DNA from 3 places in the Peribacillus simplex NBRC 15720 genome. Region 3 is predicted to be linked to each of the others. Evidence: riboswitches for the same ligand, from Rfam matches in the RefSeq annotation. Region 3 holds a riboswitch; each other region holds the start of a gene.
What was found. A riboswitch is a leader RNA that binds a small molecule or an ion and turns the genes downstream of it on or off. The one in region 3 is predicted to bind preQ1.

Region 1: linked by a shared signal. The riboswitch ahead of queC (7-cyano-7-deazaguanine synthase QueC) and the one ahead of queF (preQ(1) synthase) in region 3 are both predicted to bind preQ1.
Region 2: linked by a shared signal. The riboswitch ahead of BS1321_RS19070 (VUT family protein) and the one ahead of queF (preQ(1) synthase) in region 3 are both predicted to bind preQ1.

Annotation. Positions count from the first base shown of each region.
Region 1 covers NZ_CP017704.1:3,941,633-3,946,090, forward strand. Annotated here, with positions in the region: gene pgsB (poly-gamma-glutamate synthase PgsB) at 1-501, opposite strand, end outside; gene BS1321_RS19020 (hypothetical protein) at 1,292-1,507, opposite strand; PreQ1 riboswitch class I at 2,139-2,181, shown strand; gene queC (7-cyano-7-deazaguanine synthase QueC) at 2,237-2,902, shown strand; gene queD (6-carboxytetrahydropterin synthase QueD) at 2,902-3,372, shown strand; gene queE (7-carboxy-7-deazaguanine synthase QueE) at 3,365-4,093, shown strand; gene BS1321_RS19040 (DUF4260 domain-containing protein) at 4,149-4,458, opposite strand, start outside.
Region 2 covers NZ_CP017704.1:3,947,999-3,952,456, reverse strand. Annotated here, with positions in the region: gene BS1321_RS19085 (DUF421 domain-containing protein) at 1-47, shown strand, start outside; gene BS1321_RS19080 (alpha/beta hydrolase) at 201-947, opposite strand; gene BS1321_RS19075 (PadR family transcriptional regulator) at 1,258-1,578, shown strand; gene BS1321_RS27600 (hypothetical protein) at 1,817-1,966, opposite strand; gene BS1321_RS19070 (VUT family protein) at 1,988-2,530, opposite strand; PreQ1 riboswitch class I at 2,581-2,623, opposite strand; gene BS1321_RS19065 (SRPBCC family protein) at 2,899-3,372, shown strand; gene BS1321_RS19060 (SRPBCC family protein) at 3,422-3,862, shown strand; gene BS1321_RS19055 (HD domain-containing protein) at 3,975-4,458, opposite strand, start outside.
Region 3 covers NZ_CP017704.1:2,051,693-2,056,150, reverse strand. Annotated here, with positions in the region: gene qoxD (cytochrome aa3 quinol oxidase subunit IV) at 1-163, shown strand, start outside; gene BS1321_RS09755 (YfmQ family protein) at 488-943, shown strand; gene BS1321_RS28125 (BA3454 family stress response protein) at 1,237-1,527, opposite strand; gene BS1321_RS09745 (DMT family transporter) at 1,621-2,478, opposite strand; PreQ1 riboswitch class I at 2,609-2,654, shown strand; gene queF (preQ(1) synthase) at 2,759-3,259, shown strand; gene BS1321_RS09735 (aspartate kinase) at 3,462-4,458, shown strand, end outside.

The sequences.
Region 1 (4,458 bases), 1.9 Mb from region 3:
TAAGTGACCATTATAGGGAATGGTAGCAGTGAAGGCTTCAGCAACCTCATCCAAAGTCGGTCCCATGACATCCATATGGTCTTCCAATACATTCACGATGACCCCAATGTTTGCTTGGATCATTTTGTTTTGGAAGATTAGTTGATAGTCAGGCTGTACGGCCATGCACTCACAAACTAGTGCTTCCGTGCCTAAGTCGGCAACTTCTTTAACTACACGCCGTTGTTCTCCTATGTTGGGTCCTTCCGGGCGGCGTACAATCGGTTTTTCCTTGTCGGTAAACCAATAGATCATTCTTGCTGATGTTCCGGTTGTTTTACCTACTGTTTTGTACTTAGCTTCCTGGATCACACCTGTAATCAGGCGCGTTACAGTCGATTTCCCTCGAATCCCATTCACATTCACACGTACCGGGATGGAGTCGAGACGCTTCTGATGGCGTTTTTGTTCGAAAATGCCATAGCCAAGTAAAAAGATCGCACAAATAAATATTGGTGCCATTTTTTAACCTCTCTTTTTTTTAATTATTTGATTTACTGAATACACACTACATGATTTTAAACTTAATAGGCAAGAGTCAATTATTCTATCGCAATATAGTTATTATCAGCTTTTTCAAATAAATGTATATAGGAGTGTAATATTATCTAATGGGATAAATTGTTTTATGAGTACAAAGATATGGCTGAAAAACACGTAAATCCTTGGTTTATTTACACTAAATTATGGAAAGTTTAATAAAGATCTATTTTGGTCAGAATCAAAATGGTTTAATGAGCATTTGAACCCGATTCTTAATGGCTATATTTGAATAATGAATTGTTTTTAAAAGTGAGGTTTATTACAGTTTATTAATTGTTTATACCTATTAGTTGTCATAAACGTAACAATATTTATGGAATTGTCATTCAATGTAAGATATTGCATCTATCGACTCAATTAGTTGGACTCTTTAGAATACGGACAAAGATGAGTAAAAGAACACATCTCTTTTTTTTGATATTTTCCGGTTTTTTCCTAATGGGATACCCATGGGTCTATAGTTGATCTTTTACCTGAAACATGAAATAAACTAAAGTTAACCCATTTTTTTAAAAAAATACCTAGTTTCTTCTATAAATATAGTGTTTATAAAAGAATGAAAAATAAAAAAAGCTCAGAAGCATATCTGAGCTTTCGGCTTATATATTGTAAATGAATGGAATGGTCACGAATCTCCGTTTATCATGGTGATTTAACGTTTGTGGGTCTTGAGCAACTGCATTCGTAGCTGATTATGGGAGGAATCAGGTTAACTGGATTTCTTTCTGTCAGAAATCTCAAGGTTGGAGCCCTTTTTACCGCCATCAATCACATAAAGTCTAGGAGCTAATCTCCTTCTTTTTCCTTGATTGTCAGGATTCATCTTCATATAATTTTCGTATTCTTTGCGAAAGAACTCTTCGGTTTCCCGTTCCAGTGCTTTTCTTTCGTTAAAATCTGTTATGAATTTGAAAAAACGTTTCATATGAATTCCTCCTTTGGGGTTAAAAGGTCTTAGTTTAATAGTAACATATCGTGAGTGAAATTTAACCTTTTTTTACAGATCTGGAGTGAGAATCGTGTTTTTATGTGAATAAAGTTGTGAATGGTTTGATTCGAGAGAAAGCATGCAATGGATCCTTACTGAGTATAAGTGCCCGTGCATGGTGTTGAAAGGAAATGTCGGGATTTGCAGTAGCAGGTATTGGAAGCAATGATTATTTCAGTTAAAATATTCCTTTAGTTATATTTATTATACACTAAATATTCTGAAAACAAAGGAAAATATTCACTTCCTGCCGCTTTTGATAGATTTGCTTTTTATTGGTTTATTATTGTGTATAGTTATTTATTCCCCGAATATACGAAAATGAAACAACCTTTATAAATGAGTGAAAATGCCACCAATACCTTTGCTTTAATGCTTTTCAAATTAATGGACCCCTTTATCGATATTTTATTCACTCTTTTTTATCGGTTAAAAAATGGGATGTTTAAGCAATGAAAAGATAACCAAATTTTCCATTAGGTTTAATATTCACTAAATATAAACATCTTGATTTCTTATCGTTTTCAAGTTACTATTGACTTGGAAAAATATAATATTCCGCGTTAAGGCGGAAGAGGTTCTAGCTACCCTCTCAAAAAAACTAAGGAGAAACAGTGCTCTATTCTTAGGGTGCTGTTTTTTTCCGTAAAAAGGAGTTTTATAGAAATGAAGAAGAAAGAAAAGGCAGTGGTTGTGTTTAGCGGAGGTCAGGACAGTACGACGTGCCTGTTCTGGGCATTGGAGAGATTTGAGAAAGTGGAAGCGGTGACGTTCGATTATAATCAGCGGCATAGCTTGGAAATCGAATGTGCTCAAAACATTGCCAAGGAATTGGGCGTGAATCATCATATCCTTGACATGTCGCTGCTGAACCAACTGGCACCGAATGCATTGACGAGAAGTGATATTGCAGTGGCGGACGGAGAAGACGGGGAATTGCCGTCGACGTTCGTACCGGGGAGGAATTTGCTGTTCCTTTCGTTTGCCGGAGTGCTGGCGAGTCAGATTGGCGCTAAACATATTGTCACCGGTGTCTGTGAAACTGATTTCAGCGGATATCCTGACTGCCGTGATGTATTCATTAAATCGTTGAATGTGACACTGAACTTGTCGATGGACCAGTCATTCGTGATTGATACGCCGCTAATGTGGCTTAATAAAGAGGAAACATGGGAGCTTGCGGATCAGCTTGGCGCATTCGACTTTGTCCGCGAAAAGACCCTGACTTGCTATAACGGAATCATCTCCGACGGCTGTGGAGATTGTCCGGCATGTAATCTGCGGAAAAAAGGACTGGATGACTATGTAAGCAGACGGAAGGTGCTTTCATGATGTACGGTTTTAATATAGTGGATAAACTCCAAAAAATAGATGAAGATATTCAGCGCAGCCAATTGAAGTATACAAACAAGAGGGTTCTTGTGAGTAAGGAATTCACCTTTGACGCGGCGCACCATCTGCATGACTATGAAGGAAAATGCAAGACCCTGCATGGCCACACGTATAAGGTCATTTTCGGGTTGAGCGGGTATACAGATTCACGCGGGTTGATGATAGATTTTGGGGACATCAAGGATATATGGAAAAATGAAATTGAAATCCACCTGGATCATCGTTATTTGAATGAAACTCTGCCGCTCATGAATACAACGGCTGAAAATATGGTTGTCTGGATTTATGAAAAAATGGCCGAAGCCCTTTCATTAAAAGAATATGAGGGTGCTAGAGTCGAATTTGTTCGATTATACGAAACGCCGACAAGCTATGCTGAAGCCAGACGGGAGTGGATGGAAAGTGAGTAAACTCCCGGTTTTGGAAATCTTCGGGCCGACCATCCAAGGAGAGGGAATGGTCATTGGTCAAAAAACCATGTTCGTACGGACTGCCGGCTGCGATTATTCCTGTGCCTGGTGTGATTCCGCATTTACTTGGGATGGCACCGGTAAGGAAGATACCGTCCAGATGACTGCCGAAGAAATATGGGATGAGCTGAAGCGAATTGGGGGTTCCGGTTTTTCCTTCGTGACGATATCAGGCGGAAACCCGGCTCTGCTGAAAAACCTAAACGGCTTGATAGCGATCTTACATGAAAATAAAATGAAAATAGGTGTCGAAACACAAGGGAGCCGATGGCAGGATTGGTTTCTCGATATTGATGAACTGACTATTTCACCTAAGCCGCCGAGCTCTAAAATGAACACGGACTTTACGGTGCTCGACCAAATCATCTCGAACCTTGCCAATCGAAATCCTGAAAACCATGTCTCATTGAAGATCGTCGTCTTTAACGAGGAAGACTATCAATATGCCAAACATGTACATGGGCGTTACCCGGATATTCCTTTTTATCTGCAGGTCGGCAATGACGACAGCAGGACGGCGGATGATCGTCAATTGATCAGCGGCCTTTTGAAGAAGTACGAAGAGTTAATTGATAAAGTGATAGCAGATGATGAATTGAATGATGTGAAAGTGCTTCCCCAGCTGCATACCTATATATGGGGAAACAAGCGGGGCGTGTAAAGAAAAGAGAGCAGGAGGCAGTGTGATGTTTAATCACACTGCCTTTTTAAGCTTATTACAACCTTTGAATGTGTGTAGCTTTGAAGGATGATGTGTATTTAAGGCCATATCCAAATAAGCGATCCATTCCAATATGCGCTGTCCAAATTAAACCAATCATCATAAATGCATCCGACTTTAGAAAGATTGCAAGCAAAATCATGAAGATGGACAGGATATAAGTATGAAATAAGTTATAAACCTTTGCTCCAATCCGCTCATTGATCAGATAGGCCAGCATGGAAACATCAGGAGACAAAATCAATAAAAGGAAAATCCACCAGCTGAATTCATATAACGAATAGATGTAAATCACCGCTAAAAGA
Region 2 (4,458 bases), 1.9 Mb from region 3:
CAACTCTTGATAATAACGATAACTTAAAGGTCTTTTTCTACAAATAGATACTTAAGAACACTTCAAAAAGCACTTTTGCAGCCAAAATAAAATCCCCTCAAGTATAGTGTAAAGCTTACATATTAATGTAGGCTCTTTACACGTTCAACTTAAAGGGGATAATATGATGACCGGCGCTCTTCTTCAATAAAACTCGCTTATTACTCCGACCAATTCAGTGTATTTAAGAACTTATACACATCCTCATACACCTGCTCACGTTCCTTACCCAATGTGATAATATGACCGGATTTTTCATACCAGATCAAGTGTTTATGCTGCGTATCAACTTCATTGTAAATCGCTGAAGCACTCTCCGTATAGTCTGGATCATCCAAGCGCCCTTGTAAAACAAGAGTTGGTGATGTGATTAAATCTAAATTTTCACCTGTCTCATTTATAATATTCAACACATCTTTTAGTTGAGGCATTGGCTCTTCTTCCAGAAGCTTCACTTCTGCAGCAATTTGGTCTGCATCTTTGCCCTCAAACTTCTTATAAGCCTGTGCATAATTGAGCAAGCGGTTCTTTTGTCGATCGATACTTTTTCCTTGCGTCGGAGCGCACATTGAAACTACCCCTGTTACAGGCAATTCAATTCCCACTTTTAATGAGAAAACTCCTCCTAAAGAAATTCCTACAACTGCAATTTCCTCATAGCCTTCTTCTTTAAGGAATTTATAGCCATTAACTACATCTTCCCACCATTCCTTAGGACCAGTCTTAACGAGTTCCTCACCAGACAATCCATGCCCTCTATAAAGAGGTCCGTGGCAAGTATAGTCGAGATCATTCAAGTATTTCCCTAATTTCTTCATATCTCCTGTACTTCCGGTAAACCCGTGAAGTAAAAGAACAGCTCTTTTTCCACCTCTGTATGTGAATGATTCAGGTGCTTTCACTTTCATCTATCTAGGACCTTCTTTCTCTGCTCTTGTTAATAAATAGAATCTATATGATTTTCGAAAAAAAATCAATTAATACCCCTTGAGTAGGGATTCTTCTATCCTATTCCGTTTTTTCATTTAAACAATTAAATCATGTATATAGTATCCTTACCACACGCTTCACAACTCATCCGTTCCGAAGCACATTTTACTATGATTAAATTCATTTAGCAATCGTCATTTAACCATTTTTTAAAAGAAAAGTAAAATGCACCTTGTGATACGATGTACAAAGGATTACACTTTAAAAATGAAAAGGAGGAGAATTTATTTGGATAAAGAATTAATGAAGGGAAGCATTGACCTCCTTTTGCTTTCACTTCTTTCACAAAAAAAGCTATACGGCTATGAAATCACGAAGATCTTGAAGGAAATGAGCATGGGCAAATATCAAATAAGTGAAGGCACCCTCTACTCCGCCCTGAAACGGTTAGAAAAAAAAGAATTCATAAAAGGCCATTGGAAAGAGTCAGAGTCAGGCCGCAGGAAATATTATCATGTCACCGAAAATGGACAAACCGAACTTGAGCGGAAACGAGAATGCTTTTTCTTCCTGGAAAAATTAGTTCGGAAAAGCGCAGAGCAATTCTAAACAAAATAAAAAGCTTCCTGCAACCATTAATGGAACGGCGCAGGAAGCTTTTTTTGCTATTTACTCGTGAAAATGTGCTGTACTCATTAATTTGAGCTGTTTACTCGTGAGTTTCGCACTTTTACTCGTGAGTTTTGCTGTTTTACTCGTGAATTCGCACTTTTACTCGTGAATTCATACTGGACTCATGATTCAGCACGTTTACTGGTGCCTTACTTCAATCACGCAAAAAAAGGACCTAATTTGGTCCTTTTTTGTCTATTCCTTTATGCTTGCGATAATTGGCGCAGGAGAGCTTCATACATTCCCCTTGAACATGCGGGCCATATTTTTCACGAAAGGCTTCGAGGCAATAGCATTTGTCTTCTTCTTTTTTGGTTCCATCCATCGAGTGCATCCCTCCTAGCATTTAACTGGAGACTACACGTTTCTCCAGTTCTACGTTGATTCGTCCCAACAGTACGGCACCGATTGACTGAATGATAGTTTTAACGATGATTTGGCCGATAACCGCAGCGGGTACTGCTTCCCATGGTAATATATTGGCACCCAGTGGACTTAGGCCAATCACGACAAATATCACCGAATCGAAAAAGCCTCCAACGATCCCGCTGTAAAACACCCTCCAACTCATCGGGAGCTTTAAACGGGTATAAATTTCCGTATCCGCTGTTTCTGCGACCACGAACGATAAAGCGGAAGCAAATACGATCAGTAACGTATCCCCTAATAAGAATGATACACACGCAGATAAAATAAGTGCAGTGACGATACATATATAGGTCTTGGCGCGGCCGAATTTATTCTGGACCAGATCTCGAAAGATGAAGGTTCCCCCAATGAGCAATGTACCCATCGGAATGATGAACATGCCAAAATGTAATGGCGCAAAAGCTGCTGTAACCACATTCGCCGTGATGATGGATACTAAATACAATAAAATTCTTAACATTTCTTAATTCTCCTTATACAGAAAAAACAGCACCCTAAGAAAGAGCACTGTTCTCCTTAGTTTTTTTGAGAGGGTAGCTAGAACCTCTTCCGCCCGAGCGGATTATCATTTTCCTTAATTATCGTAGCTTGAAAGCGATTAGAAATCAAGAAGTTTCAATACGGCCGATTTTAGTCACTGGGAATGGTGCGATTCCGCGGATATCGTTTGGTATTAGCAATGCACTTCAAATCTTCTTCAATCCAATGACTCTGGCGATTTTTGTCGCAGAAAACTACTTGACCGGCTGTATATGAAAAGCCGACAATGATTGATAGAATAATGTTTCGATCTTGATATGAGATATAAACGCGAGGAGGAAAATAATAATGAAAAAACCAACGTTTGTCTATCCTATTTATATCGCAACCACTCCAGAGAAGCTTTGGGAAGCCCTGACGAGCGGTGAAGTCACGAAGAAATATCACTTTGGATGCCAAGTCCAGTCTGACTGGCAAGAAGGCTCAATCGTTAAATATTTGCTCGAAGATGGGCGTATTACTGATCATGGTAATGTACTTAAGTGTGAGCCGCTACACCTGCTCTCGTTCACTTGGAACATGACAGGAGACGAAACACCTCGCGAGCATCCTACTCGGGTCACTTTTGTCCTGCAGCCAATGGATGATTCCACAGTGAAGTTAACACTAAAGCATGAGGATCTTGTGGAGACAGATTTCGTATATGATGACAATACCTTTGAAGGCTTGAATAATGGATGGCCAGCAATTCTAAGTAACCTGAAGAGCTTGCTTGAAACTGGACGGACCCTGCCGCCAATATCAGTAGATTGGGATAATTAAGTGGTAGTGGAAAACTATAAAAACAAATCGAAAGAGAGTTGATTTAGTAATGGATACTCAAATAACTACGAAATTTAAAATAGTCAAGCCAACTAATGAAGTATTTGAAGCCATAGTGAACCCTGAAAAAATCGGGAATTTCTGGTTCTCATCGAGTTCTGAAAGATGGGAACAAGGCCGGACGCCTACATTGAGATATAACGAATACGATGCTGAAGTGGTCATTAATGTATTGGAAGTCGAGGAAAATAGGAAAATCGTGTTTGCGTGGGGCGGAAATGATCAAGAAACGGTTGTTACAATTACACTAAAAGAGTTGGATAAAACGAGTACAATTATTGAAGTGAACGAATCGGGTTTGAAAGAGGACGACCCCGAATTGATAAACAAAATGATAGGACAAAAAGAAGGATGGGTATATACATTAACCTGTTTAAAGGGTTATTTAGAAAATGGCGTTAATACTTTGAGAGCATCAATAATTTTTTAACTTTTAAAGGTTCAGATTTAGACGGGAGGAGACTTTTAATGTTTCCGAGAAAAAACTCAAGGATGAATATCACCCTTGAGTTTTTTACTTTCCGTATGCTTTGACAAGAAATTCAATCGGAAAACACTTTTAGATATATGCCCTTCGAAGCTTTTTTATAGGCTTCAATTCCCATTTTCTTTACTTTTTCTGATAAACTGGATGCTCTTACTAATTGGGTTCCTTGAATAACGGAAGGATCCATCAGGCGCATTTTATTTTTCCGATGTATATCGTAATCCAATTGATCTTCTTTCACCTTTACGTTACCATGGATCCGTTTTAACAGGTTTTGCACTTCATGGTCTTCAGTGAAGCTTAACAAGGACATGACTTCTTCATCTGTACCGAGTAAGTCATCAAGACTGATCAGTTTTTTAGCTAAAGCCAATTTTAAGGTATTTGCCAAGATATCATAGCCATATATATTAAGTGGGTTCATGAAAAAATCAATAACTTCGCTGTAATACGTTTTCACAAACCATTCCGCAGATTCAATATTATCCAGATACATCCTTCCATTTATTATGATTATATGGTCTAGAAATTCATTAACG
Region 3 (4,458 bases):
CGTTACAGCTTTCATGCAAGCTGCACTTCAATTTGTTATGTTCATGCACGCAGGAGAGTCTGAAGATAAAGCATCGATTTACACAAACGTTTATTACGGATTGTTCGTTGCATTGGTTACGATTTTCGGTACATTGCTAACAATGGTTTGGGGATATCAATAATCTATTCCGGAAAACTGGGCGTCTTGATGACGCCCAGTTTTTTTGTGTTTAATAGTTGAAAACATATACCGCTTTATCCACTTCATTCATAGAAATTTGTATGGTTATGAAGGATGTGGATGACCCATTTTGTTTAGTATAACCATTTCGGAACATTATATTTATTAAAAGAAAAATTTCCCCCTTTGGAGTGCGCCCTTGCGTTTAAGTGCAAGGTTTTACTAAGTAAAACGTTAATAGAACGACACATTCTCTAAGAAAAACTGTCAGTCCTTTTGATATAATAAGCGATATAAGAATTAATTCATAAACGTGGCGGAGATGATGAAATTGACATTGCCGGTTTTGATTTTGACAATTATCTTGAGTTTGTTAAAAATATTGGTTTCCTGTCTTCCAACTGATGCAGTTAATTGGATTATCAGCAAATTTAAAATACACTCTGAAATTAGTGACGAGAATGCGATCGTAACCTTTGAAGGAAAACGTTTGGAAGGTGAAGAAAAAATTCAAGGTATTAATTATTTTAATAACGCTAGATTTTTGAAAAAAAATCATATTTTCCCAGGGAACGAGCAATTGTTTTTGCATCCCGGAAATAGTGGGTCTCCATTGGTCATTGATACTAAAAGAGGTAAAAAGGATGTTAGGTTATTTGTGTACATTTACAATGACCAAGTGGATGTAGTTAAACAATACAAGAAGAAAGTCATTTCTTATAGTTTGTTTTCCGATAGCCTCCAAGAACGTTCCGTGCCATTAATAAGTAATTTAGCTTAAAAGTACATTAAGACGACGGTCCTTAAAAAGACCGTCCTTTTTTATAATTCTTTTATTGTGTAATCCCCTTTCATTTAGGTACTTTTTTCATTATAAAAAATTCTGAATTACTTGTTATTCAGATTGAGAGGTTAACGTCCACACTGAAAGCCTTGTATTTTAGTGTATTTTGGAAAAATAATTAAAAGTGAGGGAATTGCTGTAAGAGGTTCTTTAATAGTGCATATGAATAGTATTTTGGAAATTATTAAATGGTAATAAAAAAGCAGGTATCTATTACGATGCCTGCCTTTTTATGCTTTCCATTGTTTTTCAACTTGATGAAGGGCTTGTTGTAAAATTACTTCATGATCAGTACCCGGTTTAGTAAGGACATTTGTTTGATAAGATTTTCCTTGGAAATCAACTGTTACTGTAACTTTTACCATTATGCATCTTTCCTTTCTTAATTCAGAATTAAATGAGGTGGTTATACCTATTTCTTTAATACCCGTGGCAGAGGATTTTTCAAACATTTCAAAAGCTGTAAAATCTAAAGAATTAATATTCAAAATTATCTGATATTTTTTGGGATGTGTCAACACTTTTTTTTGACCAACCCGACTTCCCGGCCAAATTCAAACGACCTGGCTTGTGTGCACATGACAGCCAGGTCGTTTTTTGCAAATGAACTATATTCATATTTTAGTTAATATAATACCGATTAATGCAGCAAGTACGCCGGCAATTTGATAGGTTTTTAGTTTTTCCTTGAATAAATAACATCCAGCGAATACGACAACCAAACAGTTCAGGCTGACGACAGGGAAAATGATGCTTGCGATGCCGGTGTTCAACGCAAAGAAATAACATCCATAGCCAATGGTGCTTAATAAGCCTACTAAGGAACCGATTTTGACTTCATTTAGCTTGATTTTTTCATTTTTAAAGGCCAGCACCGAAAGAAGATAAAGCATTCCTCCTCCGTACATTGATACTAGGATATCGAGGGAGTTTAAATGAAGACGTGTTGATGTCGTCATTAGAATGCCGAGCACACCAAAAGATAAGATGGATAATAATGTGTGCATTATCCAAGGGACATATTGGTGGTTACCTTTAGCATTAGGTGTATACTGAATGACTAAGGTAGCGAGAAACATGCAGACAATTCCACTCCACTGCAAGGAAGAAATATGTTCGTGAAAAATTAAAGCTGCACAGAGAATGGGGAATATTGCATTCGCTGCGATTAATGGAGATGTCAAGCTTGCCGGCCCTTTTTCAAAGGCGCTTGCCATCTGGAGATTACCATTAGCGTTCAGTACCCCAATGGCTGCACCAAGCATGATAGACAGCCAGTTCAGGTGCAAACCATCCACAAGTACTCCATAAAATATAGACAAAATGAATGCTGAAAAATAAAAGAAAAATTGGATATGTACCTTTGAGTAACCTTTTCCGCTACTCCATTTAAAAATGCTGTTATTGATTCCGAAACATAAACTCGTGATGAGCGCTGCAAAAATCCACATTGACTTAATCTCTTCCTTCATGTAGGATAAACTTCTTCTACATTTTAAGCTGAAAGCATGCAGGAATCAAACCAAATTTAAAAAGTATGATTGACAGATTAGATATTTTTTTCTATATTAACTATGACAATTTTAAAATATTTCCCGATAAACGGGAGAGGTTCATAGCATCACCCTCTTAAAAAAACTATGGCTTTGATATTTTTCGCGAATCAACCATATCTTTGAGGAGATATGGTTTTTGTTATATAGAGGCCCACTTTATGAATCTCCCTGTAACCTGGGATTAGGAGGACTTTTAATGTCTGGAAGAAAAGAAGAAGAATTAAAAAAAGATATCACACTGCTTGGGAATCAAGGAACAAAATATACATTTGACTATGCACCTGAAATCCTTGAGTCATTCGATAACAAGCATCCGAACCGGGATTATTTCGTCAAATTCAATTGCCCGGAATTCACTAGCTTATGTCCGATAACGGGCCAGCCGGATTTTGCAACCATTTACATCAGCTATATTCCCAGTGTGAAAATGGTGGAAAGCAAGTCTTTGAAACTTTATTTATTCAGCTTCCGCAATCACGGTGATTTCCATGAAGACTGCATGAACATCATCATGAATGATTTAATCGAATTGATGGATCCTAAATATATTGAAGTCTGGGGCAAGTTTACACCTAGGGGCGGAATTTCCATCGACCCTTACACAAATTATGGGAAACCAGGTACGAAGTATGAGGAAATGGCAGATTACCGCTTGATGAACCATGATTTATACCCGGAAACAGTCGATAATCGCTAAAGAATACGAAAGACAATGGGCATATGCCCGTTGTCTTTTTTTGTTTTTAGCCATTCTCGATCGGTGGTCCTGCCGCTTTGTCCTTTTAAAAAATACAAATGTCCTCCTATAATGGAATTCACACTTGATTGTTTCGCGAAAAAGCGTAATAATAGGGAGAGTTGATTTTGACAGAATATTTACGAAAATAGGGGATGTCGAGATGAAAGTTGCAAAGTTTGGCGGAAGTTCACTTGCATCAGGTGAACAGTTGAGGAAGGTATTCGAAATTGTTGTTTCTGATCCAGAGAGAAAGATTGTAGTCGTTTCGGCTCCAGGGAAACGCAATTCCGATGATATAAAGGTGACGGATTTATTGATAGGGGCTGCAGAACAGCAGCTGCGCGGGGATAACGGAGAGTATTTGATAGAAGATGTCGTATCCCGCTATGCGAGCATTGCTGAAGAGCTTGATATATCCGAGAGTGTCATCACTGGGATTCATGAAAATTTAATGGCACTGTTACATGCAGACCAAACTAACCCGAAGCGCTATTTGGATGCCTTGAAGGCCAGTGGCGAAGATAATAATGCGAAGCTTGTCGCAGGTTATTTCCAAAGCCGTGGGGTAGAAGCACAATATATAAATCCGAAGAAGGCTGGCTTGATCGTAACGGATGAAGGTGGATTTACCAAAGTGCTACCAGAGTCTTATGATCGGTTATATGCTCTGCGTGATGAGCCTGGAATCGTAGTATTCCCAGGGTTCTTCGGGTATACGTTAGATGGTGATGTTTTAACCTTCTCAAGGAGCGGTTCCGATATTACGGGTTCGATTCTTGCGAATGGGGTCAAAGCTGATTTGTATGAGAACTTTACGGACGTGGATGCCGTTTATGCGGTGAATCCAAATGTGGTTTCCAATCCCAAGGGAATCCGGGAATTAACCTATCGTGAAATGCGGGAGCTTTCTTATGCAGGTTTCTCGGTATTTCATGATGAGGCGCTGATACCTGCATTCCGTGCGGGAATACCTGTCCATATCCAGAATACGAACAATCCGGCGGCACAAGGGACCCGCATTGTGAGTACACGGGATAATACGAACGGGCCGGTTATTGGAATAGCAAGTGATAAAGGATTTTGCAGTATTTACATTAGCAAATATTTGATGAACCGGGAAGTTGGTTTTGGCCGGAAACTGCTGCACATCCTTGAAG